Regions from separate parts of the Psychrobacter sp. P11F6 genome, predicted to be linked through region 3. Evidence: predicted binding sites of a transcription regulator. Region 3 holds the regulator's gene; each other region holds the start of a gene.

Region 1 (6,019 bases), 1.0 Mb from region 3:
GGATATTGAAGCCATCATTCAACCGCAAGATGCTTGGGGCTATCAGACATTGGTGGAATCACTCAAACAAGATAGCATGCATCTGCTGATCGTTTATGAGCAAAAAGACAATATTATTATTAATAATACTGTGACAGGCTATTGTCTATATCAAGTGATTTTTGAACAAGCGGAGATTTTACGTATTGGCACCCATCCTGATTATCAACGTCAAGGTATTGCCTCACAAATTTTTGCCAGATTGAATACAGAATTGAGAACGCATCAGGTGGAGAGCCTTTTATTAGAAGTGCGCGCAGATAATGCGCCTGCGATAGCCTTATATGAGCAGCAAGAATTTGCTCTAATTCATAAGCGTAAAGGGTATTACCAAACTCCACATCAACCAGCTATTGATGCCCTGATTATGCAGCGCCTGTACGTCCGAGAATAATGAAGGGTATCGAATGGAACCAAATAAACCCGCAGAATAGTAGATGGGTCGGCACTTTTATTATTATTGAGTGGGTATTTTCTTTTTGCAGATTTCAATATTGAGTTTATAGTCATTATCTACTTTCATACGCTCAAGAACATCGATACGTTCGCTTAATAGCTCTACCATGAGGCTGATATTGGCTTGCTGTTTTTGTATTTGCGCCAATTTTTGCTGAGTAAGCATCAGTTGTAAATCAACATCCAATTGACCATCGTAATAATCATTCAAGCTGTCTCTGATTTCAGTGAGTGTAAAGCCAATCGCTTGCGCACTTTTGATTAGCTCAATACGTTCGATACATTCTGGATGAAACTCGGTATATAAACGCGAGCCTGCCTGACGCTTACGAGATTTTAGCAAGCCCAGTTGGTCATAATGACGCACGGTGTCTTTGGTTGTTTGAGCTTTTGTTGCCAGTGTTCCAATCAGTAAGAACGATGTGTCGGGTGCCATGATAACCTCGTCGGTAGGTAGCAGTTGATAAGGTACGAGTTAATAAAGTAGCGATTAACAAACAGACATAAGCCATCAATCACTTCGTCATCGTATTTATTTTAAGATAAGCTGCCAAGGTTCTATGGTATCAAGTAACGATACGGCGAGTGGTTTATGAGAGTTATTTTGCCATTTGACAATATTATTAGCCGTTAAGAGATCCAATTGAGTGAGAAATTCAGCACGCGGTAGCGTGGTTGCACCCAAGCTCATCAAATGCTCATTTGGTAGCTGACAGTCGACCAGCGCCACATGGCTTTGTTCACATAAGCGCATTAAACCCCAAAATGCGAACTTTGAGGCGTTAGAGGCGATATGAAACATCGATTCGCCAAAGTAAATGCTACCTATTTTTAGACCATAAAGCCCGCCAATGAGTTGCCCTTTATCATTCCAAACTTCAATGCTATGTGCAAATCCTTGTGCATGCAGTTCGGTATAAGCCTCAATCATTTCATCATGAATCCAAGTATGTTCGCCCTCGGGCTGTTCATTATTGAGGCGATCACTGCGCGGTAAACTACAGGCATGAATAACGTCATCAAAAGCTTGATTCAAGGTTAATTGCCAACGCTCGCGGATGGCTTGCTTACGCAGCGACTTGCTTGGCTTATAATTGGTTGGCACCATCACACAGCGCGGTTCAGGGCACCACCATGCAATTGGTTCATCTTCATTAAACCAAGGAAACAGACCCTGCGCGTAAGCAGAAATCAATGTTTCGGCTGCCAAATCTCCTCCGACAGCGACGATACCAATGCCGTCAGGATCAACCATCAAAGGGTCAGGAAAGTCATAACGCCCAAGACTTTTTAAGGTCTCAGGCGTGATGTGCTCATTGTTATATTGAGAGAAATTACCCATTTAGGCTTCTTTATCAGCAGTCAATGTTGACGCATAAGTATGGTCAGCGGCTGTAGCTTCGCCAATCGCATCCAAGTATTTTTCAGCATCTAGCGCGGCCATACAGCCCGTACCAGCAGAAGTGATTGCTTGACGATAGACATGATCTGCGACATCACCTGCGGCAAATACACCTTCGATGCTGGTTTGTGTGGCATTGCCGTCTAAGCCGCTTTTGACAATAAGATAGCCGTCTTTCATATCCAGCTGACCTTTAAATAAGTCTGTATTCGGCTTATGACCAATCGCGACAAACATGCCGAACACGTCTAATTGTTTAGTGCTGCCATCAATCATAGATTCGATGATTACGCCATTGACGCCCATGTCATCGCCGACGACTTCTTTGACTTTATGATTCCACTCGATTTTAATATTACCGTTTTTGACCTTTTCAAACAGTTTATCTTGGAGGATTTTTTCGGAGCGTAAGCTATCACGGCGATGCACCAAGGTCACTTCAGCGGCAATGTTAGATAAATATAGGGCTTCTTCAACAGCAGTATTACCACCACCGATGACAGCAACTTTTTGATCTTTATAAAAGAAACCATCACAAGTTGCACACGCTGATACGCCAAGACCGCGGAATTTGGTTTCTGACTCCAACCCCAAATACTGTGCTGATGCGCCAGTCGAGATAATAAGCGCATCACAAGTGTAGCTACCGTTATTACCCGTCAGCTCAAAAGGGCGCACGTTTAAATTGACTTCATTGATATGGTCATAAACCAGTTCAGTACCAAAGCGCTCGGCATGGGCTTTCATGCGATCCATCAATGCAGGACCTGTTAAGTCATGCGCATCGCCCGGCCAGTTATCGACTTCAGTGGTGGTAGTTAGCTGTCCACCTACTTCCATGCCCGTGACCATGACAGGTTTCAGGTTGGCACGTGCTGCATACACAGCCGCTGCATAACCAGCAGGGCCTGAGCCTAGGATAATGAGTTTTTCGTGACGTGGAGCGGTATTGTCAGTTGCCATGAGTTGTTCCTTGCTAAATATAAATGTTAAAAATACGAGTGAGCAATATAATAAAAAACAGTCTTCAAAATTGATGCTAATGGGATTTTCTAATCGCTGCGTGATAATAACATAAGGGCATTGGACGAAAAGTACAAGTTTGCTAAAACAAACACAGGTATGATTACAATCAAAGTATATTTCTCTTGAAATATTATGGTTAGAAACCGCTGGTATTTTATAGGTCTTATCTAATATGACTGTCCTTGTTCTATTCGTTATATTTTGCGAGTGACATAGGTTTTTGCTTAAACCGTATGATTTTTGCCTAAACCGTATACAGACTGATTTTATTGCACGCTTTCTTTGTAAGACGGTCGCCACTATCCCTATGTATTTGTTATTATAAGAAGTTATGCCAAGTGTGCCAAAGGCAAAAAGAAGGCTGTTGTATATCGCTTTTATAATAGACAATGTTTTCTGTACACTTCGCTAAGTGCGTTTGTATCAGCACTTTATATCCAACCCTTTATCAGCGCTTTATGTCAGCATGATTAGGCTTAGTCATGCATTGGCGACCATTTAGTATTAATAACAAGGCAGATCTTACGTGATATCAGCACCGCTTATTGAGTATTTAAAAAAGGGAATATTTACCCTCCTTGGGTTAATACTGGCCGTTTATCTATTTGTCATTTTGATGACATATACCAGTAATGATCCTAGTTGGTCGCATATCAGTAGCGATATGACCACGATTAATAATGTAGGCGGCGAATCGGGTGCTTGGTTATCTGACTTGCTTTATAGCTTCTTTGGTTTTGGTGCATGGTGGCTGCTGGCATTTGTGGTTTATGAGTCTATCCTTATTTGGTGGGACAACAAGCCAACGTTTTGGCTGATGCGAGTGGTTGCTTATGTGTTTTTATTATTAAGTGCCAGTGCGTTGTTTGCACAATTGGTGGCGTTAGTACAGCAATTGACCAATCCAGGAACGCTAGGGCTGGAAAGCGTGGCTGGTGGCATAATTGGGTTTGAATTACAGGCGCGTTTGGCACAGCTTTTATCGCAGTGGGGGAGTGTGATTTTCTTGACGGCATTCGTCATTATTACCGCGACTTTTGCCTTTAATATTCATTGGCTAGCAATTTATGAGAAGGTTAAGGCGCTATCGTGGCTTGGCTCAGGGGTGAAGCGTCAGGGTAGGATGCATGATAGTGTGTCAACCACGCCAGAAAATATCAATGCCAAGCAAAATGATGAAAACATAGCTAAGAGTAACGCGAAAAAAGACGCAGCCGATCACGAGCAGTTACCACTTGAATTGCAAGTTGCTGGCAATGCTCAAGCCGTAGACAACAGCGGTCGGTTCAGCAATGTGTTGTCAGAGTTCTTGGCAACGTCAGGGTTGGCTGAGAGCGTTAAAGCGTCTGTAGTTGCCGTAACACAAGCGGCGACGCCTAATTCAGCTGCTAAATCTAGTCGTGAGAATAGTGAGCCTGTCCCTGTCTCAGTAGAAACACCTAGCAGTACTGTTCAAAATCTAGCAAGTCATACGAATACATCGACGCCGTCAAGTCCTGCCATGACTGCTATCCGTAAAGTCGAGCCAAGCTTTGCTTGGAATGACGCCAATACTGTCGATGACTTGTTAGCCAGCGAGCAAATGGCTTATCACGCTAATAATATGAACACTTCTGATTCAGCTGCTACTACTTCTGTATCTGCTGATAGCAATACTGAGTCGTTAGAGACAGTGGTGCTAGACTCTACAGCGATATCAGCCGTAGAGATGTCCGAAGCTCAATCAACAGAGAACTTGCCGTCAATAGCTCAGCCATCAATAAATGAGCTGGTATACGGTGAGACGGCTGACGAAACGGATAATGAGCCTAAATCGTTCGAGTTAGAGGATAAAGTGGAGGCCGTTGATATACTGGCCGATGCATGGTTGGCAGAGCATGCGGATGTCTCAACATCTACAGCTATGCAGCCTGCAGAAACAGGGCAACCTTCAGAAACAGTGCAAGCAGCCAATAGGACTGAGCTGCCCAGACAAGCAGCAGTCACAGCGCCTGCGACAGACTCATCTAATAGTGAAATGAACGACTTTACTGATAAATGGTTTGATGAAGAGCCTGAACTGTCAGAGGATTTCGAACCTTCTTATATATCTAATGAAGCGAGTGTCGCCAAAGCAGTAGACGTGGTTGAACCAGTTGCGTCAGTCGCTGATATGACGCCGACCAATACGCCACCGTCTAATCCTAAACTGCCGCCTACGGTAGAAACCCGCGTCACAGCATCAGCTATTGAACCAATAGTTTTGCCTAAACCAACGGTAAGTTTTGCGGTACCTGAGGGCGATAGTAGCAATCATATCACTGACATGATGCCAGAGGATGATAGCGCTGAGGATGTCAATGCGCCCGTTATGCCAGATATTAGTGATGATGCCGCCTTCAGTCAAAAATCACGCTCGATGCAAACGGCTGCCTATCGCAGTAGCCTAACGCCTATTCCAGAGATTTCTATTTTGGATAAGCCAGACCCTGATCGTAAGCCCAGTTATACCGTCGCCGAGCTTGAGCAATTATCAGAGTTACTAGAGATTAAGTTACAAGAGTTTAATGTAAAGGCGACTGTGGTCAACGCCATTCCGGGTCCTGTTGTTACCCGCTTTGAAGTGGAGCTTGCTGCTGGTGTAAAAGCCAGTAAGGTTACCGGTATTTCACGTGATTTAGCGCGCTCGCTATCGATGGCGTCTTTGCGTGTGGTTGAAGTGATTCCGGGTAAGCCGTATATCGGTATCGAAGTACCCAATAAGCAGCGCGAAATGGTACGTTTGATTGAGCTATTGAATACCGAAAAATTCCAAGATCCTAAAGCCCAAATCAGCATGGCGATGGGTAAGGATATCGGTGGTAATGCCATCATTACTGACCTTGCGCGCGCGCCGCATATGTTGGTTGCTGGTACGACAGGTTCGGGTAAATCGGTATTGGTCAACTCGATGCTACTATCGATGCTACTCAAATATACGCCAAATGAGCTGCGTCTCATTTTGATTGATCCAAAGCAGCTCGAGCTTGCCAACTATAATGATATTCCACATCTATTAACACCAGTCGTCACCGATATGACTGAAGCGGCCAGTGCTTTGTCATGGTGCGTGGCAGA
Region 2 (6,019 bases), 520 kb from region 3:
CTGAAGGTTTTAATCAAGCTGACTATGATGTCACTTATGAAATTTATAGCGCTAAAGAAGGCGATCGAATACCTTTGGTTTTTGAGGTGTTCGATAACATAGATAATGATGCAGACAAAAGCTTTATAGTCGAAGTCGATGGGCAAGCGGTACCAGTACTTATCAATTATGATTATGAAAGTCATTCAAAATCATTGCCTGCTTATCATGATCCAGAAACGGATATGGCTGTGCCGTTCAATAATGACGCTAAATACTTTGAGATAAACTTAAGCGAAGGCAATCATGTCATTAATGTTAAATATTCTGCCTATCCTACAGTAAACCGTAGTGATTGGACCAATCAATATATCTATAGCTATTCATTAAAACCTGCCAAAACTTGGAAAAGCTTTGGTGACCTGACCGTTAATCTAAAGATTGCTGATGATTCGAAATACTTGAAGACTAATCTTGGCGAACCTTTAAGTGGGATGATAAAAGCAGATTCGAAGTGGGTCTTTGATCATCTGCCTCAAGATGTTCTTGAGATATCTTATCAACCACAACCAATGCCTCTAGCACAGTGGTTAATTAATTTAGACTCATTAATACTTCTGTTGTTTTTAATATGTTTGTTAGGGGGTGCTCACTATGGACTTATGTATTGGAGCCGGAAGAAAAGTCTTAAAATAGCATGGATGGTCACATGGTTAGGGATTCTGATAGTTCCATTTATCGTATTGATGATAGTTTTCTATAAGATTTATCTTATAGATTGGTTACTGGGCGAGCATGCCAGCAGGTATCATGGTTATACTATTTTTATTATTATCTTTGGCTATCCACTGACTTTGCTTGTTTATTTAATCATTATGAAAATGTGCGACTCTTACTTCAAACGAGTTTTTCCACGAGACTCAAAAATAAACGTAAAAAAAGCTTAAACCTAGCAACTAGATTTAAGCTTAAGTATTAAACATTGAACAATCAAATTTCTCTATACAATTGACTCCCTGCCGCCTTATACTTTTGTGTCATTTCACTCATTTCTTGTTGAATACCCACTGCTCTCATAGCGTCTGCGCCCAAAGTAGCTGACTCCTTCGTATCCAACCCCTTGGCATAATCTCGCACGTTTTGAGTGATCTTCATTGAGCAGAATTTCGGTCCACACATAGAGCAAAAGTGCGCCGTCTTATGCGCGTCTTTAGGCAAGGTTTCATCATGGAACTCACGGGCGGTATCTGGGTCGAGCGCCAGATTGAACTGATCGTCCCAGCGGAATTCAAAACGGGCTTTAGATAACGCATTATCGCGAGCTTGTGCGCCCGGATGTCCTTTGGCAAGGTCGGCGGCATGAGCAGCGATTTTATAGGTGATGATACCGTCTTTAACATCTTTTTTATTAGGCAGACCTAAATGCTCTTTTGGGGTCACATAGCAGAGCATAGCAGTACCAAACCAGCCAATCATCGCCGCACCAATCGCACTGGTAATATGGTCGTAACCGGGTGCGATATCGGTGGTTAAGGGTCCTAAAGTATAAAAAGGCGCGTCGGCACAAACCTCTAACTGCAAGTCCATATTTTCTTTAATACGGTTCATTGCTACGTGACCGGGACCTTCAATCATGACCTGTACGTCATGCTTCCATGCCACTTGGGTCAGCTCGCCAAGGGTACGTAGTTCACCAAATTGTGCTTCATCATTGGCATCTTGCAAGCAACCCGGACGCAAGCCATCGCCTAAACTAAATGCCACATCATACTGCTTCATAATCTCGCAGATATCTTCAAAATGGGTATATAAAAAGCTCTCTTTATTATGAAACATGCACCACTGGGCCATGATGGAGCCGCCACGCGAGACGATACCGGTCAAGCGTCCAGCAGTTAGCGGCACATAGCGTAAAAGTACACCAGCGTGAATGGTGAAGTAATCGACGCCTTGTTCAGCTTGCTCAATCAGCGTATCACGAAAGATTTCCCACGTTAAATCTTCTGCCACGCCATCGACTTTTTCAAGTGCTTGATAAATAGGGACGGTACCAATCGGTACGGGCGAGTTTCTGATCAGCCATTCGCGGGTTTCATGAATATGATTACCGGTGGATAAATCCATGATGTTATCCGCGCCCCAACGCGTGGCCCACGTCATTTTAGACACCTCTTCATCGATAGAAGAACCTAACGCCGAGTTACCGATATTGGCGTTAATCTTGACCAGAAAATTGCGCCCGATAATCATCGGTTCAGATTCTGGGTGGTTGATGTTGTTTGGGATAATTGCGCGACCTGTAGCTACTTCACTCCGCACAAACTCAGGAGTGATAACCGTCGGCGTATTAGCACCAAAGTTTTCACCGTCATGTTGACGCATATCGGTCAGCTCATGCTGTTTTTGCGTTTCGCGAATGGCGATGTATTCCATCTCAGGGGTAATGATGCCGCGACGAGCATAATGCATTTGCGTGACGTTGCCAGCTTTGCCATCGACATCTTTGGCGCGGCGTGGTTTGTCGATATGAGCAAATCGTAGATTGGCAGTACTGATATCGCGGGCGCGTGCCATTCCGTAAGCGCTAGACAGTCCGCTTAATTGCTCGGTATCACCGCGCTCAGCAATCCAGCCTTCACGAAGCTTTGGTAAGCCTTTGGTCAAATCAATCTCGACGTTGGGGTCGGTATACATGCCAGAGGTGTCATACACATAAAAGGGTGGGTTCTGTTCCCATTCGTTCTCAGAAACGCCTTGCACAGGGGTAGGGTCAAGGGTGATTTCACGCATGGGTACTTGAATATCAGGACGTGAGCCTTCGATATAGACTTTACGGGAGGCGGGGAGTATGCGGTGTAAATCGCGAGCGTCTTCTTCGAAACGAGCATCACTAGCACTGCGGTGAGCAGGGGTCTTTAACGCGTCTGTCTTAGAAGGTTTTTGAGAAGGAGAAGTGGCTAATAAAGTTGTCATATGCTGTCCTAGCGTGTTGGTTTTTGAATAAAAGCAACACCGCCAGTAGCTGCGGGGGTGGCATCTGTGATCTAGACAAATTCAGTTCATGAGCATCAGCCTACGACCAAAAAACATAGTCGCGGATGATGCTCATCAAACGTTGGACGCAGCTTTATATCAGTCTTCACTACTTAATAGTACATCACGCACATTAAGACAGTAATGAGGATAAAAAAGGCATTTCTGCACGTCCTTTGCCATAAATAACAAAGTGCTTAAGACTTCCCTGCGTCGGTACTAACCGCATCAGGTTCGGCGGGTGATCTCTCAGCGAATGTATAAAGGCGACTACTTTAATAAAGCAAGCTTAAAAATGAGTCGATAATACACCGCACCCCGAGTCTGTCAGTGTTGTAAATCAACTTAATACTAACAAAGTTCTGCAATGAGGGCTAATGATATTTAGATGAAAATATCAGGCTTTGAGTTTGAGGTTCGATGTTTTTATGAGAACGACTCTAGAGTACCAGTGATTGAAATCACTTGATATTACTGAGCTGTAGATAGCTTATCTAAATATTATGTAAAGCGAATGAAAGATTCTGGAGGTTGTCATTAAACTGTCATAAAAATTTGGCAAGATAGCACGCATGTCACAAACAATGCTTTTTTGTATCGTTGTTAAACTTTAGGAGTCCTACATGCGTTATTCGTTATTAGCAGTGGCCGTTAGTTGTACATTAGTGCTTACGGCATGTAATAAATCGACTGAAACGACAGAGCCAGCTGCGGATAGCAGTAGCGCTGTCACCACCACGGAAGCAACCACTCAGACAACCTCTGCTTCTACAACAGGTTTTAAATCTGCTGAGAATATCGCAATGAACATCACGGGCGCAGGTGCATCATTTCCGCAGCCTATCTATGCTAAATGGTCTTACGACTACAACGCTGCTACCGGTGGTCAAGTCAATTACCAGTCGATTGGCTCTTCTGGTGGTATCAAACAAATCGAATCAAAGACAGTCGATTTTGGGGCGTCTGACGCGCCGATGACGCCTGAAGAGCTAGACGCAGCAGGCTTGATTCAGTTTCCGACGGTTATCGGCGGTGTTGTACCTATCGTCAACATCGATGGTGTTGAGCCGGGCGCGTTGAAATTAGACGGTGCAATGTTGGCAGACATCTATTTGGGTAAGATTAGCAACTGGAATGACCCTGCTATCAAAGCCATGAACCCAGATTTGACTTTGCCTGATGCCGCTATTACGACAGTATTCCGCTCAGACGGTTCTGGCACAACGTTTAACTTTACGGATTATCTAGCCAAAGTCTCACCAGACTGGAAAGACACAGTTGGTGTTGATAAAACAGTCAAATGGCCAACGTCTGCGACTGGCGCAGGTGGTAAAGGTAACGAAGGCGTATCAAGCTATGTAAATCGTATGAAAAACTCTATCGGCTACGTTGAGTATGCTTATGCCAAGCAAAACAACATGTCACATACTGCATTGAAAAACGCTGCTGGCAACGTCGTTCAGCCATCTGCTGAGACATTTGCTGCGGCAGGTGATATCGACTGGTCACAGCAAGCGGGCTTTTATAAAGTCATCACCAACTCTGAGACTGAGCAAGCATGGCCGATCGCTGCTGCGACCTTTATCTTGGTACATAAGCAACCAGAGAATCCTCAGCAAGTGGCTGGCGTGTTGAACTTCTTTGATTGGGCTTATACCCAAGGTGATGACGATGCCATGGCACTCGATTACGTACCATTCTCTGATGCAGCGGTTGCCTTATTCAAGGAAAAATGGAACGAGGTAAAAGGCAGTGATGGACAGCCTGTTTATAAGCCTGCTCAGTAACCTGTTTCTGCTAATCATGAGTCAATAATTTTCTAATTATCCTCTCGAATAACTATTCTCCGGTAGTTATTTGAGAGGTTTTATCACAGCAAATTTGATGACAAGTTTGTTGTGATAAAACCGAATGAATGCTTCTACTATTTTGACTTGATCCTATTTAATGCTGAGACACTTATGAATGATTTAAGGTCCCAACTGGCTAAACAAAAGCGCTATGACTTATTGTTTGTGAATGCTACTAAGGCTTTTGCCATACTGGTACTCTTATCGTTGGGCGGCATTTTAGTCTCCTTGATCATCGGAGCGTGGCCGAGCATTCAAACATTTGGTCTTGGATTTTATACCAGTAATAATTGGGATACGGTCGCCAATGAGTACGGGGCGCTAGCACCTATCTATGGTACGTTGGTGACATCCTTTATCGCCATTCTGATAGCTGTACCAATCAGTTTTGGCATTGCCATATTTTTGACCGAAATGTGTCCTACTTTTCTAAAAAAACCGCTCGGTATCGCCATTGAGTTATTGGCTGGTATCCCCTCTATCATTTACGGTATGTGGGGTTTGTTTGTCTTTGCGCCTTTCTTCGGTGATCACATTCAGCCATGGTTCATTGAACACGTCGGTCCACTACCCATCATTGGTAAGCTATTTACGGGTGCACCAATGGGACTGGGTATGTTTACCGCCTCGCTGGTACTGGCCATCATGATTATTCCATTTATCGCCGCCACCATGCGCGATGTTTTTTCGGTCGTGCCAGACCTGCTTAAAGAATCAGCATATGGTATGGGCGCGACGACTTGGGAAGTCATGTTCAAGATCATTTTGCCGTATACCAAAGCTGGTGTGGTTGGTGGCGTAATCTTAGGACTGGGTCGGGCATTGGGTGAGACGATGGCAGTGACTTTCTTGATTGGTAATGCCTTTAACATCAGTCCGAGTCTGTTTACCTCAGGTGTGACTATTACCTCAGCATTGGCTAACGAGTTTGCCGAAGCGTCGAGTGAGCTACATTTGGCTTCCTTACTACATCTTGGCTTAATCTTGTTTGTCATTACCTTCATTGTGCTATCGCTTGCTAAGCTGATGCTCATGAGTATGGATAAAAAAGCAGGTAATCGCTAGTCGTTAGATTGCCTCAGTTTCATTGAGTCAGTTCGATGAAATCAATCAGTTAAGTGTCGATGGTTATTGGTATTGATAAAAATATGGGAAAC
Region 3 (6,019 bases):
AGACAATATCAATGATAAAATTAACATAGCCTTTAACAATAAAGTCAGCCGTACAAGGAGTGTGCCATGTCTACTATGATTACCGACCGTACCTATCGAATCGCTCGCGAAAATACCCAAGCGATGATAATCGATGTTCAAGAACGCTTAACACCGCATATTTATGACCATGAAAACATCGTCAAAAAAACAGTGACGCTTATTAAAGGTTTACAAGCACTGAATATCCCTATCATGCTCAATGAACAGTATAAAAAAGGGCTTGGCGATACGCTACCTGAAATACGCGAGGTATTAGAAGGCGATAACGCCAAAAGCTTTGAAAAGGTCACTTTTAGCGCTTGTGATAATGATGATTCGTGGCATTATTTAGCGCAGCAAAATCGAAGTATTGTTTTGCTATTTGGCGTAGAGACACATGTCTGTGTACTACAAACAGCGCTTGATTTGCTAGATAATGGTATGCAGCCCGTCATCATTGGTGATGCGGTCGGCTCACGCTTTCCATATGATAAAAAGCAAGCAATACGCCGTATTCGCCGTGCTGGTGGCGTGATTACCACGGTTGAAACCATTCTGTTTGAGTTATGCCGAAGTAGTCAAGACCCTGCTTTTAAAACCATCAGTAACTTGATTAAATAGTTATTTTATTCAAAATAGAACCGATAGCGCTTACTCACATAAGCGCTATTTTTTATAGTGGTGCTGATTAGCTATAGGTTGGCATGCTCTTTTATAGCGCTCATAAAATGTATAATACTTGCTTATGCGTAAAGGTAAAATGAAGCGCTATATCTTCGTAGAAAAATTAAGAGAAAATTTATGCCATCAACCAAACCCCTTTTATTAACCAACCCAACGCTTGCCTCAAACATTGATATAGATCATGTCACTCATTTCTTATTAGAGCTTGATGCGCTTAAACGTATCAATCGTCGTAGCTATGTGACGCATACCACACGTAAAGAAAACTCTGCCGAACATTCATGGCATTTAGCCATGGCGTGCTGGTCTATCGCTGAACAGTTTGAGCTAGATGTCAATCATGAAAAACTACTCAAGATGGCATTGGTACATGACTTGGGTGAGATTGACGCTGGCGATACGTTTTTATTCGCAAACAGTCGTAGCGAGGCGCACATTGAAGAACGCGCTGGTATTGCCAGATTACAACGTGAGCGTGGCAATGGCATCATGGATTTAAATGAGATTTGGGAAGAGCAGGAGACGGGTAGTAGTAAAGAAACCCAGCTGCTCAGAGTGGTTGATCGTTTATTGCCGTTTTTACTCAATCTCAATACTGAGGGGGAAACGTGGATTGATGCTAACGTCACGTGCTCGCAAGTGACTGCGGCACTTGCTTTTATCAAAGACAGCTTTCCTCCCATTCATGATTGGCTATCAAAAAATATCGACTATGCGACTCGGCAAGGGTGGTTGATTGATGCTTAAATAGAGCCATCATTTTGCCGTTTACATGTTTGCAAATATTTGTATTCTTTAAATATTAAAGCGTTTAGAATTAACTAAATGAGCGATTAAGCATATTATATAGAGAGATTATTAAATGAGAGTCACTGGCACTTATAAGGTTTTTGCTAAATCGCTCGTCTTTGTTAGCCTATTAACTTTGGCACAACTAACGCATGCTGCCGCACCTATTAGTAATGGTGATAAACTGGCGCACGATGCCAAAAAACAGATCGGTATTACCACCAGCTATGATCCTGCTTACCGCAAGTTGGATTTTCCGCGTGGCGATGTACCGATAGAAACTGGCGTCTGTACCGATGTTATCGTCCGTGCTTATCGCTTGCAAAATATAGATCTACAGCAATTAGTCAACCATGATATGAAGTCAAATTGGTCGGCTTATCCAAAGACTTGGGGGCTGAAATCAACCGATAAGAATATCGACCATCGCCGAGTGCCCAATCTTGAAGTGTTTTTTGCGCGTCACGCAAAGACATTATCGACGACTGATAAAGCCAGTTTTCAAGCAGGCGATGTGGTGACGTGGCGATTACCGAATGGCAATTTGCCGCATACAGGTATCGTCTCTGATAAAGTCGCTGCGGATGGTACACCGCTGATTATTCACAATATCGGACGCGGTACGCAAGAAGAAAATATCTTATTTGCTTATCCTATTCTCAAGCACTTTCGTTATTAACTACTTTTTTTATTAACTACTTTCATTATTAAGCTAGTACGTTGCGATAAGATCATTACCCACAATAAAAAGCTCAGTTCAACATAGATTAGGATGCTGGACTGAGCTTTTTTAAGTCATTAAATCGCTCAATTATTAAGCGTTAGTAGTCCCTAGTAGCTGTCCCATTTTTACCACACTATCGGCTTTCATACTGTCTTGCCAATCTGCTTTTGCGCCTTTTGGTAGAATGACAATTGCGGTTGAGCCTAAATAAAAACGACCCAGCTCATCGCCTTTTTCAAAGCTCATATTGTGCTCAGCTTCTTGAATATCATCAGTGCGGGCAATTTTACCAGTCGCCACCGTTTCGATACCAGCGACAATCATCGCCCCAACCATCACCACCGCTGCTTTACCATATGCTGTATCAAACAGACAAACCAAGCGTTCATTACGCGCAAATAAGTCTGGCACGTTCGCCGCTGTAGTATTGTTGACCGAAAACAGCGTGCCCGGTACATAACGGGTTTTGGTCAGAGTACCGGCGAAGGGCATATGTACACGGTGATAGTTACTGGGCGCAAGATAAACCGTTGCAAAACTCCCATCCGCAAAATAGCGTCCATCTTCACTGTCAGCAAGCAGTTGACCAACGTCATAATAGCGACCTTTTGCTTGAAGCAATTTATGGTCGTCAATTTGACCCAACTGCGAGATAATACCATCGGCAGGACTGACGATACCATGAGGCGTCATGTCGATAGGGCGCGCGTCTTCTTTTAGCTCACGAGTAAAAAAATCATTAAAGCTCTCATAGGCGTTGAGACTTTGGCGCTCATACTCGTCCAAGCTGACGTTGTAGGCTTTAGCAAAGCTACGGATAAACGTGCGTTTAACATAAGGATGGCGGCTAGCGGCTAGACGCCCAGCAACTTTACTCAGTTGCTGCTGCGGGACAAGCTGTTGTAAAGTAGTGAATACATTCATAATGAGGCTACCAAAATAGGGTGTGATGTAATAATTAATAAGCAAGAGAATGGCCGTATTTTATCATGGACGGCGTATTATTGTATGGGCATAATTGGTAAGGAATCCGTAAATGAAAGCACTTATACAGCGCGTACGCCGTGCTAGTGTCACCGTCGATGCGCAGTGTGTTGGTACGATTGAGCAAGGCATATTGGCTTATATTGGTTTAGGGCCTGATGACGACCTAACAAGCGCCCAGCGCATGGTGGATAAAATCCTCACCTATCGTATTTTTGACAATGATGATGATCCTGCCAAGTACGGCAAACTGGATAAAAATGTCCAGCAAGTTGGTGGCGGACTGTTATTGGTATCACAGTTTACGCTAATGGCAAAAACAGACAAGGGTCGTCGCCCTGACTTTGGTGGTGCGATGGCACCTAATGCGGCGCAAGCGTTGTTTGCACAATTGGTCGCCTACGCCAACACGCAACATTCAAACGTGGCAACGGGTCAGTTTGGCGCTAATATGCAAGTGTCGAGCGTCAATGATGGGCCATTGAATTTCTTGTTAGAAGTAGATTGAGTAAACTAAGCATTAGCCGTCACGAGACCTATGAACCGCTTAAAAGTTGAATGTCATTAAGCTGTCATAATTACCCCGTTTAATAGGGAGCAGCAGGCGAGCATTTATCGCCTTTTTTGTCAGCTAAATGTTGTCCTCTAACACTGAGAATGCCGTATGTATAATGAGCAAATTTTGATTGTTGAAGATGAACCTGCGATTCGTGAAATGATCGTCATGACGCTAGAGATGGCGGGATTTGATAGTTTGCAGGCAGCGGATGTATCTGAGGCGCACCAACAAGTGGTTGATCACCGCCCTGCGCTGATTTTGCTAGATTGGATGCTGCCCGGCGATAAAAGTGGCATTGATTTTTGTCGATTGCTCAAAAATGATGAGCTACTTGCTGAGATACCAGTCATTATGTTGACGGCTAAAAGTGAAGAGGACAGCAAGGTGCATGGCCTTGATGCTGGTGCTGATGATTATATGACCAAGCCTTTTTCGACACGTGAGTTAATATCCAGAATCAAAGCAGTATTGCGGCGTAGTAACGCGCTCAGTAGTGATAAACCTATCGAAATCGGCAATCTGAGCCTTGATCCCAAGAGTCAGCGAGTGACAGCGGCTGGTAAAGTGGTTGATGTTGGTCCTACGGAATATCGATTATTGGCATTTTTTATGAGTCACCCAGAGCGTGCCTATACGCGGACGCAGCTGCTAGACCAAGTATGGGGCGGCAATGTATATATCGAAGATAGAACCATTGATGTGCATATCAAACGTTTGCGGACATTACTACGACCGCATCAATGTGATACGTTGATACAGACAGTGCGTGGGACAGGATATCGATTTTCTAGCTTTATTGAACCAATTTAACGGACGGTTTTTATTCGCTATAAAAGCAGTATGTTAATCGCAGCACAGTGAAAAACGGCGAATAGTGATAAGGATGATGGATGAACACCCTAATATCGGCTCAAGGCGACCAACAAAATAAGTCACTGCTAGCAACTCAGCAGAATACAACAGATCAACTCAAAAAAATTAGAAGCGCACTACGCGCATTGCGTGATGCGGTGGTTTTGCTCAATGACGATGATGGGCTCGAATGGTGGAATCAGGCCGCCGAAGATTTAATGTTGTTACAGTTGTCAGATAAAGGTAAGTGCATTTTTGACTTTATTAGTGCGCCTGAATTTCGTCAGTATTATCAGGCGACGACCAACCCTAACGATGGTGCTCAGGATGGTGTGCACATTGTCTCGTGGCGCGCGCCCAAGCGTTATCTAAAGTGTGAGCTCACGCCTTTTGGCGATGAGAAGCTGCTCATTATTTATGATGTGACGCGCTTGCATCATTTAGAGGAGATGCGCCGCGATTTTGTGGCGAATGTCTCGCATGAGTTACGCACACCGTTGACCGTCATGATGGGTTATCTAGAAAATTTTTCGGATCAGCCAGATATGCCGCCGCATTGGAAGCGCGGGTTTGAGCTGATGAGCCAACAGACTGCGCGTATGAATAGAATTGTGAATGACTTATTGCTGTTATCTCGCATCGAAATCGAAGAAACCCATGAGCTCAGTTATATTGATATGACCAAGCTGCTGACCCATGTTTATGATGATGCGCAAGCGTACAATCAAGAATATGGGCATACCATTCACTTGCAGATAGACACTTATGACGGACTGTATGGCTCAGAGATGTATCTAAATAGCGCGCTTTCTAATCTGGTGATTAATGCCATCAAATACACGCCCAAGGGCGGTAATATCGCCATTAGCTGGACAAAAACGTCAGAAGGTTGCCGATTTGCCGTCGAAGACAATGGTATTGGTATTGCACCTGAGCATATCGCACGGTTGACGGAGCGTTTTTATCGTATTGATAAAGGTCGTAGTCGGGCGACTGGCGGCACAGGGCTAGGTTTGGCAATCGTTAAACACGTCTTATATCAGCATGAAGCCAATTTGCAAATTGAATCAGTAGAAGGGCTGGGCTCGACGTTCAGTATGGTTTTTCCAGCTGCCCACATTAGATCAGCTGCAATACCCTAATTTTTTTGTAAAAGTGGATAGGGGTTCACTGCACTGCCGCTGATATAAATACCGTAATGCACATGTGGCGGCGTACCTTTTGCATTGCCACTGTCGCCGACGTAGCCGATGATATCGCCGGCATCAACCCAGTCGTTTGGACTAATATCTGCATAATCTTCTAAATGCGCATAATAATGCCCTGCGCCGCCTGGTCCAACCACGACCACCACACGACCGCCTAACGTATTTTCACCAACTTTGCTGACGATGCCTTGTGTTGTG
Region 4 (6,019 bases), 430 kb from region 3:
ATAATTGTCTTTTTAAGACGGCTATTTTTTATGACCTTATAAAAATAGCACTTAACCAGCTTAAGCCCTATCACGGTTAACAACAAGACTCTTTGGTTATCACTTTATTAATAGAATCGTAAATAATGGAACCGTGAATTTATGCCTAAGTGACAGACAATAGCGCTTATTTTAGAATAACGTCTAATCATCATGACGTGGGTTTTGCGGTGCATCAAGAGGAAACGGCTGGGTCACATAATCGACAGTACTGATTGCCGCCGTAAACGCATGGATACTGGTGTCTGTATCTTCATAACGTATGGTGGCAACATTATTATCAGGATCAAGCTCGATGGCCGTCACCCCTGTGATATTTTTCAGCGCTGTCATCACACTCTTTAATCCTTCATCATCATCGATATTTTCGATACTGACTGTTGCTGTTTGCATCGCCATGATCTCAGCCTCTTATTGTCTGTGAATACATTAATGGGTATCTAACACCTCAAAGCCTTTAACCAAATCATCAATTTGCTTCAACTGACGCAAAAACGGCTCTAATTGGCTCATACGTAGCGCACACGGACCATCGCATTTTGCAGTTTCTGGATTTGGATGCGCTTCTAAAAATAACCCTGCCAGTCCTGTCGCCATCCCTGCTCGTGCCAATGTTGTGATTTGTTCACGGCGTCCGCCCGCACTATCGCTACGGCTGCCTGGCTGCTGTAAACTATGCGTCACATCAAAAAATACAGGGATATCCATCTGCTTCATGGTATCAAAACCAAGCATATCAACGACCAAATTATTGTAACCAAAGGCACTGCCGCGCTCACAAAGAATTAACTTATCGTTACCACCTTCAAGGCATTTGTTAACGATATGACGCATCTCATGCGGCGCTAAAAACTGTGCTTTTTTGATGTTAATAATCGCATCTGTCTTCGCCATCGCATGTACCAAATCTGTCTGACGTGATAAGAATGCAGGTAGTTGGATGATATCTGCGACTTCAGCAACGGGTGCCGCTTGATACGGCTCATGTACATCCGTGATAATAGGAACTTGGAATTTTTCTTTGATTTGCCCCAGCCAATCAATACCCTGCTCTAATCCAGGGCCTCGATACGAGTGCAGGCTTGAACGGTTGGCTTTATCAAAACTGGCTTTGAAGACATAGCCAATGCCCAAACGCTGACATATTTCGACATATTGCTCTGCAATCTCGAAGGCCAATTCCTTTGATTCTAAGACATTCATACCACCGAACAACACAAATGGCTGGTCGTTGCCGATATTAAGAGTATTGCCATTTGGCGTAGTAAGTTTGACATGTGATTGCGCCATTGATAAATGTTCCATTAAGTCGTTACCCTCTTTATTGTTATTAATATTTCTATCCCATATTGTAACCGATAGACTCAGTAAAAAAAGGGGTTAAGCGTAATTGCTGACCAACCATTAGAAAAATTGTCATTTTTATTGCTTAAAAACAATCTCATTCATAGCCACAGTCATAAAATTAAACGCAAAAAAAGACCAATCCGAAGATCAGTCTTTTTTATACATGTAAGTTTTTATACGTTAACGATTATTTGTTTTCGTTATAGTTCTTAGCCGCTTTTACAAAGCTGTTGAACAGTGGATGACCACCGCGTGGCGAGCTGGTAAATTCAGGATGGAACTGTACGGCGACAAACCAAGGATGATCAGCAATCTCGACCGATTCTACTAGATGCTGCTTGGCAGAATAACCAGATATGGTCATGCCTGCTTGCTCTAATGGCTCGATATAGCGATTGTTCATCTCATAACGATGACGATGACGCTCAGTGATATTTTTGGCGCCATAGATTTGGCTAAGCTTGCTACCAGCAACCAATTCGGCTTGCTGCGCGCCTAGACGCATGGTGCCGCCAAGGTCAGAGTCATCGCTACGAATCTGTAATTCGCCGCGCTCATCTAACCACTCAGTGATGAGACCAATGATAGGCTCTGCCGTTTTGCGATCAAACTCAGAAGAGTTGGCATCGATTTTGAGTACATTACGCGCGTACTCAATCACTGCTAGCTGCATACCAAGGCAAATACCTAAATATGGCACGTTATTTTCACGAGCATAAGTGATGGCTTTTATCTTACCATTGGTACCACGCTCACCAAAACCACCCGGTACTAGGATGGCATCGGCATTGTGTAGCTGCGCCAATAAGCTGTCATCGTCTTCTAGACGCTCAGCATCAACATAGTCAATTTTGACATCGGCTTTATGAGTGATACCAGCATGCAGCAGTGCTTCGTTGATCGACTTATAAGCATCAGGTAACTCGACGTATTTACCAACCATCGCTACCGTAAGGCTCATTTCAGGATTAAGCTGCGCTTCAACCACTTTATCCCAATCACTCAAATCTGCTTCTGGTACATCTAAACCAAAACGCTCACAGATCAAATCATCAAGATCCTGCTCATGAAGCGTGCGTGGAATCTGATAAATACTTTGCGCATCTTCACACATAATAACCGCACGCTCTTCCACATTGGTGAACAGCGCTATTTTGCGACGGTTGTCTTGCGAGATGTGGTGATCAGAGCGGCAAATCAATATGTCAGGCTGCAAACCGATAGAACGTAGCTCTTTTACTGAATGCTGCGTTGGTTTGGTTTTGGTTTCGCCTGCACTAGCAATGTAAGGAACTAGCGTCAAATGCATCAGCATAGCTCTATTGCGACCAAGCTCTACTTGCATTTGGCGGACGGCTTCCATAAATGGTAACGATTCGATGTCACCAACAGTACCGCCAATCTCAATAATAGCGATATCATAACCTTCACCACTGGCTAAAATTTTACTCTTAATTTCATCAGTGATATGTGGAATAACTTGTACTGTACCACCAAGATATTCACCACGGCGTTCTTTATTTAGAACGTTTTGATAGATACGACCACTAGTAAAGTTATTGCTCTTACTCATTTTTGAATGGCGTAAGAAGCGCTCATAGTAACCCAAATCTAAATCAGTCTCTGCACCATCTTCGGTGACGAATACTTCGCCATGCTGGAATGGGCTCATCGTACCTGGATCGACGTTGATGTACGGATCCATCTTGGTCATCGTGACGGTTACGCCACGGGCTTCTAAGACCGCTGCAAGAGAGGCTGCGGTGATACCTTTTCCTAGTGAGGACACTACCCCACCGGTCACAAATATAAACTTGGTCATAGTACTCTGTCGGTAATTGGTAAAGAAGGATTTTACTAAAAATACGTCAAAAAATATAGGGCAAAAGCATAAACTCTTTGAAACATTCAGTTTTTAGTACTTAGCTATTATAACGCACTACCCACTCAAAAAGGATATAACAAAAAAAACTCACCCCGAAGGATGAGTTTTTATAATCAGATTCTAATGCTTAGATTAGAATTTGTATTCTAGACCAGTACCAACTACGAATACTTCAGCATCGCCTTTTACCTTGGCAAGTATGTCTTTATTAGTAATAGGATCTTTAACACCAGTGTTATACATAGTATTAACGTTATCAGCATTGTTCATACCAGCATAGGCATGCATGATGATATTGTCTTTAAAGAAGTACTTACCGCCAACAACGATCTGATCTGATTCAGCGTTATCAATACCAGCTAGATTGTCAGTCTTGTTGTACTGAGTGTAAATAGAAGCTGGACGTGCAAAGTTAGCTAGCGCCATTTGAGCACTCACAACTAGACCTTTTTCTTTTTCAGAACCAGTAAAGTCATAATCTGCAACCTGATACAAAGCACCGAGTGTTATAGGGGCTGCGATGTATTTTCCTAAGTCTACAGTTGCAGTACCACGGATGATATCACCATTGATGTTTTGGTCTTTGTCATAAGCCACACCAGCAGTGAAGCCTGTACCTTGGTCAAACATCATTGCAACACCGAAGCCCGCATCATTGTTGAAATTATCATCATCAGAGCTATACATAGCATACAATTCTAATGGTAGGTTATTGTATTTTGGTGCAGCCCAGATCACTGAGCTATTAATACGACCACTATCAGCCATATTCAACGCTTCAACAACGTCGTCTTCCATTTCATTCGTACCCATGTTATCCCAATAGCCTTCGTTAACAACAACGTTGTTAATTTTGTCTAGGCTAGATTGGTTTTTACCAACACGGAACTCACCGAATTGTTTGTTATTAATACCTAGGTATGTATCACGGTTAGAGAAAGTATCATTATCACCATCGATGCTTGTGCCATACTCTAATTGATAAATAACATCAGTATTAGCAGTCATGGCTTCAGAGCCTTTGAAACCTAAACGTGAAGAATGAGAGTTGATTTCTATTGTATCTTCATCAAAGTCATTTACATTACCAACTGAATTATATTCAGCATTAACGTAGTCGGCAGCTAAGAATGCTTTACCATAAACAGTTGGTGCTGCATTGGCTGCAGATACAGATAGGGCAGCAACTGCTGTAGCTAAAAGTAGTTTTTTCATGGGGTATCTCCACTTTACAATTTTAGTAATAAGCTAGCTATTATTAGCTGGTGCTCATAATGGTATCGTCACAAATCCTCAAAGATATAATGTGTAACTGGCTACCGAGATTAGTCAGAAACAAGTGTGGCGAAGTTCTATTACAGTAAGATGAAAAAAACAATGACTTACATAACTGGGATTAAAAAGTAACTGCCATGTAATCTTAGGTCTTTATCGCTCCGTTGCGTAACATCCGTTACCAAACTCATACTTCGAATACAAGCATAACAACTTTGACATAATTTGCAACATTTTTTTTAGATTTTTAAACCCAGTATTTGTTGAATGCCATATCTACTATAGAATGTAGGTCATTGTAAAAAAATCCCTATCCGCTCAAATAGATAAAGATATTATTGATTAATATAATTACTAAGAACTTGAAACTAGCGTAATCAATATCCTTTAATTAACAAAAATAAAGCCCTACTTGTTCATTAACAAATAGGGCTAATAGAAAATAATAAATGTGATTTATGACATACTGACAGTCACAATTGAGATCGGAAAATTGCTACAAGAACAGTAAAAAAGGGATTTTCACTGCTCTTGTTTCCAGACTATAACCTTAGTCAATGGCTATCACAGACTTCTTATTAAGTATAAAAGCCAATAACAAGCCTCATTTAGTCATGACAGTATCATAATAGAATGTCAAGTATGCCATATTTTAATGTTAACCTGCACAATATCAACAGCCTGCTTTTAGATCAAGGCGTGCCTGATGTAATAATGGCTCAGTATAGCCACTCGGCTGCTCGCGACCTTTAAACACTAAGTCACAGGCGGCTTTGAATGCATAAGAGTTGTCAAAGTTACCTGCCATTGGCTGATAGTCACTATCGCCTACATTTTGCTCATCTACCACTTTTGCCATACGCTTCATCGTATCCATCACTTGCTGCTCGCTCACGACATCGTGATGCAACCAGTTGGCAATATGTTGACTTGAGATACGTAAAGTCGCACGGTCTTCCATTAGACCCACATCATTGATATCCGGTACTTTAGAACAACCAACGCCTTGGTTTACCCAACGCACGACATATCCTAAGATGCCCTGAGCATTATTGTCTAGCTCTTGCTGTTTCTCTTCATCAGTCCAATTGGTATTTTTTGCTAATGGAATGGTCAAAATGTCGTCTAAGCTGGCACGCTCACGTGATTTTAGACTGTCTTGTACCTCAGCAACGCTCACTTGATGATAGTGCATGCTGTGCAAGGTTGCCCCTGTTGGTGATGGTACCCATGCGGTACTGGCTCCAGACTTAGGATGTGCAGCTTTGGTATCCATCATCTCTTTCATCTCGTCAGGCTTCGCCCACATGCCTTTACCAATTTGAGCAACACCCTGTAGACCAGTCTCTAAACCGATATCAACGTTCCACTGCTCATAAGCTGGCTGCCATACTTGTGACTTCATCTCACCCTTAGGTACAAATGGACCTGCATTCATGCTGGTATGCATCTCATCACCAGTACGATCTAAGA

The links. Region 3 encodes PhoB, which activates phosphate uptake and scavenging genes when phosphate is short. Its sites were predicted from a motif close to TGTCATNAANCTGTCATAA; they were not measured.
Region 1: AK822_RS02595 (DNA translocase FtsK) is a predicted target of PhoB. The motif match lies at 3,369-3,387, and genes of this name have one in related genera.
Region 2: pstS (phosphate ABC transporter substrate-binding protein PstS) is a predicted target of PhoB. The motif match lies at 3,545-3,563, and genes of this name have one in related genera.
Region 4: AK822_RS10850 (porin) is a predicted target of PhoB. The motif match lies at 4,624-4,642, and genes of this name have one in related genera.

The regions. Positions count from the first base shown of each region.
Region 1 covers NZ_CM003594.1:611,457-617,475, forward strand. Annotated here, with positions in the region: gene rimI (ribosomal protein S18-alanine N-acetyltransferase) at 1-433, shown strand, start outside; gene AK822_RS02580 (MerR family transcriptional regulator) at 497-931, opposite strand; gene aat (leucyl/phenylalanyl-tRNA--protein transferase) at 1,028-1,837, opposite strand; gene trxB (thioredoxin-disulfide reductase) at 1,838-2,860, opposite strand; gene AK822_RS02595 (DNA translocase FtsK) at 3,450-6,019, shown strand, end outside.
Region 2 covers NZ_CM003594.1:124,620-130,638, forward strand. Annotated here, with positions in the region: gene AK822_RS00555 (hypothetical protein) at 1-926, shown strand, start outside; gene thiC (phosphomethylpyrimidine synthase ThiC) at 970-2,952, opposite strand; TPP riboswitch at 3,201-3,343, opposite strand; gene pstS (phosphate ABC transporter substrate-binding protein PstS) at 3,636-4,799, shown strand; gene pstC (phosphate ABC transporter permease subunit PstC) at 4,974-5,927, shown strand.
Region 3 covers NZ_CM003594.1:3,074,360-3,080,378, reverse strand. Annotated here, with positions in the region: gene AK822_RS12730 (isochorismatase family protein) at 67-642, shown strand; gene AK822_RS12725 (HD domain-containing protein) at 823-1,452, shown strand; gene AK822_RS12720 (DUF1287 domain-containing protein) at 1,568-2,173, shown strand; gene asd (archaetidylserine decarboxylase) at 2,309-3,142, opposite strand; gene dtd (D-aminoacyl-tRNA deacylase) at 3,255-3,710, shown strand; gene phoB (phosphate regulon transcriptional regulator PhoB) at 3,867-4,571, shown strand; gene phoR (phosphate regulon sensor histidine kinase PhoR) at 4,652-5,755, shown strand; gene AK822_RS12695 (M23 family metallopeptidase) at 5,752-6,019, opposite strand, start outside.
Region 4 covers NZ_CM003594.1:2,639,937-2,645,955, forward strand. Annotated here, with positions in the region: gene AK822_RS10835 (heavy-metal-associated domain-containing protein) at 184-438, opposite strand; gene kdsA (3-deoxy-8-phosphooctulonate synthase) at 469-1,329, opposite strand; gene AK822_RS10845 (CTP synthase) at 1,574-3,208, opposite strand; gene AK822_RS10850 (porin) at 3,404-4,486, opposite strand; gene AK822_RS10855 (malate synthase G) at 5,220-6,019, opposite strand, start outside.